Breoghania sp. L-A4: one gene and its partner. Each later gene encodes a partner of the first gene's protein in a complex. Links are inferred from orthologs where the notes say so. Each region holds a gene or a part of one and is shown in the gene's direction. Other genes may lie near its edges.

Region 1 (5,190 bases):
CGCCGCGCCAAGTACCTCCTCGCAGACCTCGTCTCCGGCGACGTGCTGGTGATGCACCTGGGCATGTCCGGCTCCTTCCGCATCGAGGACGACGGGCTGACCGACACACCGGGCGACTTCCACCACGCCCGCGGCAAGAACACCGTGCACGATCACGTGGTGCTTCATTTCGAGGACGGCCGGCGCATCCTCTATAATGACCCGCGCCGCTTCGGCTTCATGACGCTGGTCCCCCGCGCCGGCCTCGACGCGCATCCGCTGTTCGCCCATCTGGGCATCGAGCCACTGGGCAACCGGCTCGACGGCGCCTTTCTCGCAAGCGCTTTCGCGAACAAGAAGACACCGCTCAAGGCGGCGCTGCTCGACCAGCGCATCGTCGCGGGGCTTGGCAACATCTATGTCTGCGAGGCGCTGTGGCGCGCGGGCCTGTCGCCCATACGCGCCGCGGGAACGCTGGCACGCAAGGACGGGCGACCAACGGAGCGCGCCCTCCTTCTGGCGCAGGTCATCCGCGACGTTCTCGGCGAGGCGGTGGCGGCCGGCGGATCGAGCCTGCGCGACCACGTCCAGACCGACGGATCGCTGGGATATTTCCAGCACAGCTTTGCCGCCTATGACCGCGAAAACGAGGCCTGCCGGCACGAGGGGTGCGGCGGCATCATCGCGCGGTTTGTGCAATCGGGGCGCTCAACGTTCCATTGCCCCGCCTGCCAGCGCTGAAGCCCGTCGCCGGCTGCTCACCGGCATCCGCAGCGCAAGACAATGTGTTCACGCGTACCGCTGCCAAGGTCTTGCGCCGGGTCACGCGCGGCGCTACGCCTTGCATCCTGGACACACCTTTCCATCCCGCGCAGCGCATGCGGATGGGAAGGCCATGCGGGAGGCATCATGGCTTACGAGAACATTCTGGTGGAGACGCGCGGCAAGGTCGGGCTCGTCACGCTGAACCGTCCGAAGGCGCGCAACGCGCTGAACTCGGCGCTGATCGCGGAACTCAACCGCGCCATCGAGGGATTCGAGGCGGACGAGAAAGTCGGCTGCATCGTGGTCACCGGCTCGGACAAGGCGTTCGCCGCCGGCGCCGACATCAAGGAAATGGTCGGGCTCACCTATCCGCAGACCTACAAGGACGACTTCATTACGTCGTGGGAGCGCATCGCGCGCACCCGCATGCCGGTGATCGCGGCGGTGGCCGGCTACGCGCTGGGCGGCGGCTGCGAGCTCGCCATGATGTGCGACTTCATCCTGGCGGCCGACAACGCCCAGTTCGGCCAGCCGGAAATCCAGCTCGGCGTCATGCCGGGCGCCGGCGGCACCCAGCGGCTGACCCGTTTCGTCGGCAAGTCCAAGGCGATGGAAATGTGCCTCACCGGCCGCTTCATGGATGCCGAGGAGGCCGAGCGCGCAGGGCTTGTCAGCCGTGTGGTGCCGTTGTCAGACCTGCTCGAGGAAGCCCTGCGCGTGGCGCAGAAGATAGCGGAATTCTCCCAGGTCACCGTCATGATGACCAAGGAAAGCGTCGACCGGGCCTATGAGACCACGCTGGAGGAAGGCGTACGTTTCGAACGCCGCGTGTTCCACGCCATGTTCGCCACCGAGGACCAGAAGGAAGGCATGCAGGCCTTCATCGAGAAGCGTTCGCCGCAGTTCCGCAACAAATAGAGCGCTTCGACATTGACGTTGCCGCCCGCGCGGCATATAAGCCCCGTCCAAATGGTGGCGGGCTTTCTGCTGCCCATTGCGTTTGGTCCGGTGCGCTGGTCCTTTTGCCTCAAGCGATGTTGCGAAACACCAGATGTGCGCAGCGGAGCCGGCAGCAGGGACACGGTGTGTCGGGCGCAACATCACAACCAGTTTTACAAACGGACCAGGACAGAGCCATGGCCAACACCCCTCGGCCAAAAAGGCTGGACGCAAGATCGCCCGCCGCACGGTCGTGAACCAGGCGCGCCGCAGCCGCATGCGCACCTTTATCCGCAAGGTTGAGGAAGCCATCTCGGCCGGCGACCAGGCGATCGCCGCTGAAGCACTGAAGACGGCGCAGCCGATCATCATGAGCGCCGTCAACAAGGGCATCCTGCACGCCAACACGGCGTCGCGGAAAGTTTCCCGCCTCAGCAAGCGGGTGAAGGCGCTCAGCGCCTGATCTCAAGCCCTCGGATATGCCTGAAAAGCCCGGTCTTCGACCGGGCTTTTCTATTAGACGGCTAATCACGGTTTCAATTCCGCCGGCTAAACAAAAACACCTACGTACAGTCGAAATTGCCGCCGAGGGCGTGACTCAAAAAACACATATAAATCAAAGCGTTAATGCTATGTTAACGTTTATGTTAAGCGGGCTGCAGGGATTCGACGGCTGTCAAGATGAATTGCCGAAAAAAAAATTGCGGCCCCGTCCGCGCGCCTCATAAAGCCTCTCGTATGAGCTAAAGCCGTTGAGTCAAAACACATTAAGTACCCCCTCGGAGCAGCCCCATCGGGGAGCTGACGTAAGGGCTGGAAGCGCTGTTAATCCGATTGTCGATTAGTTCGGTTGCAGCCGCAGAACGCCATGTGTATGTTTGCTTTCAACGGGGGGCCACCTCGGGATTATCGCCATCCAGAAGATTACCTTGCCTCAAACGAGTGCATTCATGTCGTACGGTCAAATAAATCTGAAAGTGCCTGACAAAATATGCTTGCTCTCCGAGAGGCCAAGGCCTAGAGAAGACCTTATAGATGCTGAAAAGTTATACTAAATACTAAACTTTTTAGTCGTCAATACATTACCACTCAAAAACTCGATAGAAATGTTGGTGTCGGTTTTACCGGCGGCAAAGGGGCTTCATGTCGAGCGACGCATCCGGCGGATACGCCGGTGACAAGACCGCGACCGCGACGTACCAGGACCTGGTGGACAATCCTTCAGCCGTCTTGATCGACGTACGCACACGCGCCGAATGGACTTTCGTCGGCATCCCGGATATTCGCGGTCTCGATCGCGAACCGGTTCTGGTCGAATGGCAGCAATTTCAGGGGCAACCCACCGCCTCCGATTTCGTCACGACGTTGGGCGACGAACTCGCAAAACGCGGCGTGGAAAAGAGCGACCCTTTGTATTTTCTGTGCCGGTCCGGCGCCCGCAGCCTCTCCGCTGCCATTGCCATGACGCAGGCCGGATTTACACAGTGCTATAATATCACCGATGGCTTTGAAGGGCCTCTGGACGCGGACGGGCATCGCGGGTCCGTTGGCGGCTGGAAGCAATCGAACCTTCCATGGGTACAGTCCTGAACGAGTTGGTCCGGGGCTGTTCGCCCGTGACCGGATCCTCTCTTGCACCGCCGGTCCGGCCTGAAAGCAAGAGAGACGCGTACAGGATCCGGTTTGATCCTGCTTAGGGTTCCTCATCGCGAACCCGGACGATGCGGCACATCGTTTGCACACGCGGCGCCTCAGGCGCCGCACACAGGTGTTCAGTCGTCGGCCCGCCGGCGCCGGGATACCTGTTTGAAACGATCAGCGCCTGAGGCCGGGACCGGCCGCGGGCGTCACAAAAGCAAGGCGCCGGCCTCCGGGCATGGCGCTGTAAAACGATAAACGGCGGGGAACCGGGTGCGGCGCCCGAACCCCGCTCGACAGACGGAGGCGCAAGCCATGGACATTGCTGACGTTCCGGGTCCGGAACAATGGAAACGGGTGAAGAGCCAGTTGCGTGCTGAACTGGGCGAGGATGTGTTCTCGAGTTGGTTTGCACGCGTCAATCTGGAAGGCCAGGCGCCCGATGGAACCGTTCAGCTGTCCGTTCCCACCCGCTTCCTGAAGACGTGGATCCAGTCGCATTACCGCGACCGCATCATCGGCCTTTGGCAGAACGAGTGCGACTCGGTCAACCGTATCGAACTGACGGTGCGCGGCGCCGTCCGGGCCCGGCCCTCCGTCGTCGCCCAGAACGCCCAGACCGCGGCGAAGGCCAGCCAGAAGGGCGTCTTCGAGACCCGTCCAGTATCACTCGGCGACGCCACGCCGCGCGGCCTGTCGCAGCCCCAGACGCGCAGCGAGCACGAGCCGCGACGCGATGTCCTGGAAGGCTCGCCGCTGGAGCCGAGATACACGTTTGCGACCTTTATCGAGGGCAAGTCGAACGCGCTTTCGCTGGCCGCCGCGCGCCAGCTCACCTCAGGCGCGCCGGTGACCTACAACCCGCTGTTCGTTCACGCCAGCGTCGGCCTCGGCAAGACACATCTGTTGCACGCGATCGCCGCGGAGGCTCGCAGCACCGGACGCAAGGTGCTCTATCTGACCGCCGAGCACTTCATGTACCGTTTCGTCGCGGCGCTGAAGACCCAGTCGGCCATTGCGTTCAAGGACACGCTGCGCGGAATCGACATTCTGCTGATCGACGACATGCAGTTTCTGCATGGCAAGCAGATCCAGCAGGAATTCTGCCACACGCTCAATTCGCTGATCGACGGGGCCCGCCAGGTGGTGGTGGCCGCCGACCGGCCGCCCGCCGACCTGGAAGCTCTCGATGACCGCGTACGTTCGCGCCTCGCCGGCGGACTGGTTGTCGGCATCCAGCAGCCGGACCATGATCTGCGCCGCGCCATCCTGTCGCATCGCATCGCGCTGACCCGTAACACCTATCCCAACTTCCACATGCCGGAAGCGGTGCTCGACTACGTCGCCACCAACGTCTCCTCGAACGGCCGCGATCTGGAAGGCGCGCTCAACCGTCTGGTTGCGCACAACCAGCTCACCAACGCGCCGATCACCCTCGACATGGCCGAGATGACGCTGCGCGATCTGGTGCGCGCTCATGAGCCGCGGCGAGTGAAGATCGAAGACATTCAGCGCGTGGTCTCCAAACACTACAACGTGTCCAAATCGGACCTGCTGTCGGCTCGACGTACCCGTACCATCGTACGTCCGCGCCAGATCGCGATGTTCCTGGCGAAGGCCCTCACCCCCCGTTCGCTGCCCGAAATCGGCCGGCGCTTCGGCAACCGCGATCACACGACAGTGCTGCATGCGGTGCGCAAGATCACCGAGCTGTCGTCGAACGATCCGAATCTCGCACAGGAAATCGAGCTGCTGAAGCGCATGCTCGACAACTGAGCCGCGTTTCACGGCTACTCGCGGCCCCGGAGCACGGGTCCGCAGCAGGATCACGCACCCGCTTCGTGGCTCGAGGCGGGTGCGCTGTTTCAT
Region 2 (2,889 bases), 2.9 Mb from region 1 along the record:
GCGTTCTTCTACACGGCGATCGTGTTCAATCCGACGGACACGGCCGACAATCTCAAGAAGCACGGTGGCTTCATTCCGGGCATCCGGCCCGGTGAACGCACGGCCCAGTACATCGATTACGTGCTGACCAGAATCACGGGCGTGGGCGCGATCTATCTGGTGATCATCTGCCTATTACCTGAATTTCTAATATCGGCCACCGGCGTTCCGTTCTATTTCGGGGGACTTCGCTGCTGATCGTCGTCAGTGTGACCATGGATACGGTTTCTCAGATCCAGGGACACCTGCTGGCTCATCAGTACGAGGGTCTGGTCAAGAAGGCGAAGCTCAGGGGGAAGCGGCGATGAGATTGATACTGTTGGGCCCTCCGGGGGCCGGCAAGGGCACGCAGGCCACGCGCCTGGTCGAGAAACACGGCATTGTCCAGCTCTCCACGGGCGACATGCTGCGCGCCGCGGTTGCGGCCGCGACGCCGGTCGGTCTGAAGGCCAAAGAGGTCATGGACCGCGGCGATCTGGTTTCCGACGAGATCATGGTGTCGATCATTTCGGACCGGATCGACGAGCCCGATTGCGCCAACGGTTTCATTCTTGACGGTTTCCCGCGCACCATCGCGCAAGCCGAAGCCCTGCAGGATCTGCTGGCGTCGAAGGCCATGAAGCTCGACACGGTGATCGAGCTGAAGGTGGACGACAAGATCCTTGTCGACCGCATCGAGACGCGGGCCCGTGAGACGGGCGGCGCGCGCGCGGACGACAACGCCGAGACGCTGAAGAAGCGTCTGAAGGTCTACTACGAGCAGACAGCGCCGCTGATCGATTTTTACAGCAAGCGCGACATGCTGCAGTCGGTCGACGGCATGGCCTCGATCGAAGAGGTCGCCCGGCAGATCGATGCCGTTCTTCTTCAGAACGCCGAGAGCTGAGCGCGGCCTCCCTGCCGGCGTCCTGGACGCAGGCAGGGCGCGATCCGCCTTCGGGCGCGAACAACAATTGTGTGTTTCGGTGGTCTCACCGCGGCGCACCGTGATCTGGACGGTTGCGTCGCACCCGAAAATCCAGTAATACCCGGCGCACATCGCAAATCTACAGCGATCGGCGTCGGCCCCCGAGGGACCGGGCCCGATCCTGTCGTGTTTGGAAGCCTCAAAAACGTACGGCAAATTTGACGCCCGCAGGACGCGAGCGTCGAGAAGGAGAACAAGCGTGGCCCGTATTGCAGGCGTCAACATTCCGACGAACAAGCGCGTTGTCATCGCGCTGCAGTACATTCACGGTATCGGCCGGCAGAAAGCGCAGGAAATCATCGAAAAGGTGAATATCGCGCCGGAACGCCGGGTTAACGAACTGTCGGATGCCGAAGTCATTCAGATCCGCGAGTCGATTGACCGCGACTACCTCGTCGAAGGTGACCTTCGCCGCGAAGTCGCGATGAACATCAAGCGCCTCATGGATCTTGGCTGCTACCGTGGTCTGCGGCATCGCCGTGGCCTGCCGGTGCGCGGTCAGCGTACCCATACCAATGCCCGCACCCGCAAGGGTCCGGCGAAAGCGATCGCCGGCAAGAAGAAGTAGTCCGGCGACTGCTTACGGTGGAGCCGCTGGAATTACGGCGGCGTAGAGATCGAACGAAAGGTTCAAAATGGCGAAAGAAACGACGCGCGTGCGTCGCCGCGAGCGCAAGAACATCACGTCTGGCGTCGCTCACGTGACATCCACGTTCAACAACACGATGATCACGATCACGGACGCCCAGGGCAACGCGATTTCCTGGTCCTCGGCTGGCACGATGGGCTACAAGGGCTCGCGCAAGTCGACGCCGTTCGCGGCCCAGATGGCCGGTGAAGATGCTGCCAAGAAGGCTCAGGAACACGGCATGCGGACCCTCGAGGTCGAGGTTCGCGGTCCGGGTTCGGGACGTGAGTCTGCTTTGCGCGCGCTTCAGGCAGCGGGTTTCACGATCACGTCGATCCGCGACGTGACGCCGATCCCGCACAACGGCTGCCGTCCGCGCAAGCGTCGCCGCGTCTAATTCGACGTTTATCACCCGTTTCTCTTTAGGCAAGGGATAGCCGGACCACGAGCGCCGGCGGGAAAGCCGAAAGGGCATATACGTGACGATTCAAAAGAACTGGCAAGAGCTGATCAAGCCGAACAAGCTTGAGATCAAAGCGGGCGGTGATCCGCGCCGTGTTGCCACGGTCGTGGCGGAGCCGCTGGAGCGCGGTTTCGGCCTGACACTCGGCAACGCGCTGCGCCGCGTTCTGCTGTCCTCGCTGCAGGGTGCTGCGGTGACGGCTGTGCAGATCGATGGCGTGCTGCATGAGTTTTCGTCCATTCCGGGCGTGCGCGAGGATGTGACGGACACGGTCCTGAACATCAAGGAAATCGCGCTGCGCATGGAAGGCGAGGGCCCGAAGCGGATGGTTCTGCGCAAGCAGGGCCCGGCATCGTGACCGCAGGCGATATCCAGACCGTTGGCGACATCGAGATCCTGAACCCCGAGCACGCTCTGTGCACCCTCGACGAGGGCACGGAAATCCGCATGGAGTTCACGGTCAACACCGGCAAGGGCTATGTGGCCGCCGAGCACAACCGTCCCGAGGACGCTCCCATCGGCCTGATTGCCGTGGACAGCCTCTACTCGCCGGTGCGCAAGGTGTCCTACAAGGTCGAGAATACCCGTGAGGGACAGGTTCTCGATTATGACAAGCTGACGATGACGGTCGAGACCGACGGGTCGGTGAGGCCTGAAGATTCGGTGGCATACGCGGCGCGCATCCTCCAGGACCAGCTCTCTATCTTCGTGACGTTCGAAGAGCCGGAGAAGGAAGTCAAGGAAGAGACCGTTCCGGAGCTGGCGTTCAATCCCGCGCTTCTCAAGAAGGTC

Evidence for each region.
Region 2: rpsT (region 1) and rpsM share a complex: the UniProt entries of both Bacillus subtilis proteins name them as parts of the 30S ribosomal subunit. The link is inferred for Breoghania sp. L-A4 from one-to-one orthologs.

What each region holds. Positions count from the first base shown.
Region 1 is NZ_CP031841.1:313,906-319,095, reverse strand. What follows is about bases 580-3,494. They hold rpsT (30S ribosomal protein S20), read left to right. Parts: upstream 580-1,843; coding sequence 1,844-2,146; downstream 2,147-3,494. Other genes in these bases: D1F64_RS01515 (rhodanese-like domain-containing protein), read left to right, coding at 2,827-3,273; D1F64_RS01525 (enoyl-CoA hydratase), read left to right, coding at 889-1,662; mutM (bifunctional DNA-formamidopyrimidine glycosylase/DNA-(apurinic or apyrimidinic site) lyase), read left to right, coding at 580-720. In the rest of the region: more of mutM, read left to right, coding at 1-579; chromosomal replication initiator protein DnaA, read left to right, coding at 3,637-5,097. UniProt on the Bacillus subtilis protein: Binds directly to 16S ribosomal RNA.
Region 2 is NZ_CP031841.1:3,223,072-3,225,960, reverse strand. It holds rpsM (30S ribosomal protein S13), read left to right. Parts: upstream 1-1,205; coding sequence 1,206-1,574; downstream 1,575-2,889. Other genes in the region: rpsK (30S ribosomal protein S11), read left to right, coding at 1,642-2,031; D1F64_RS14660 (adenylate kinase), read left to right, coding at 344-925. UniProt on the Bacillus subtilis protein: Located at the top of the head of the 30S subunit, it contacts several helices of the 16S rRNA.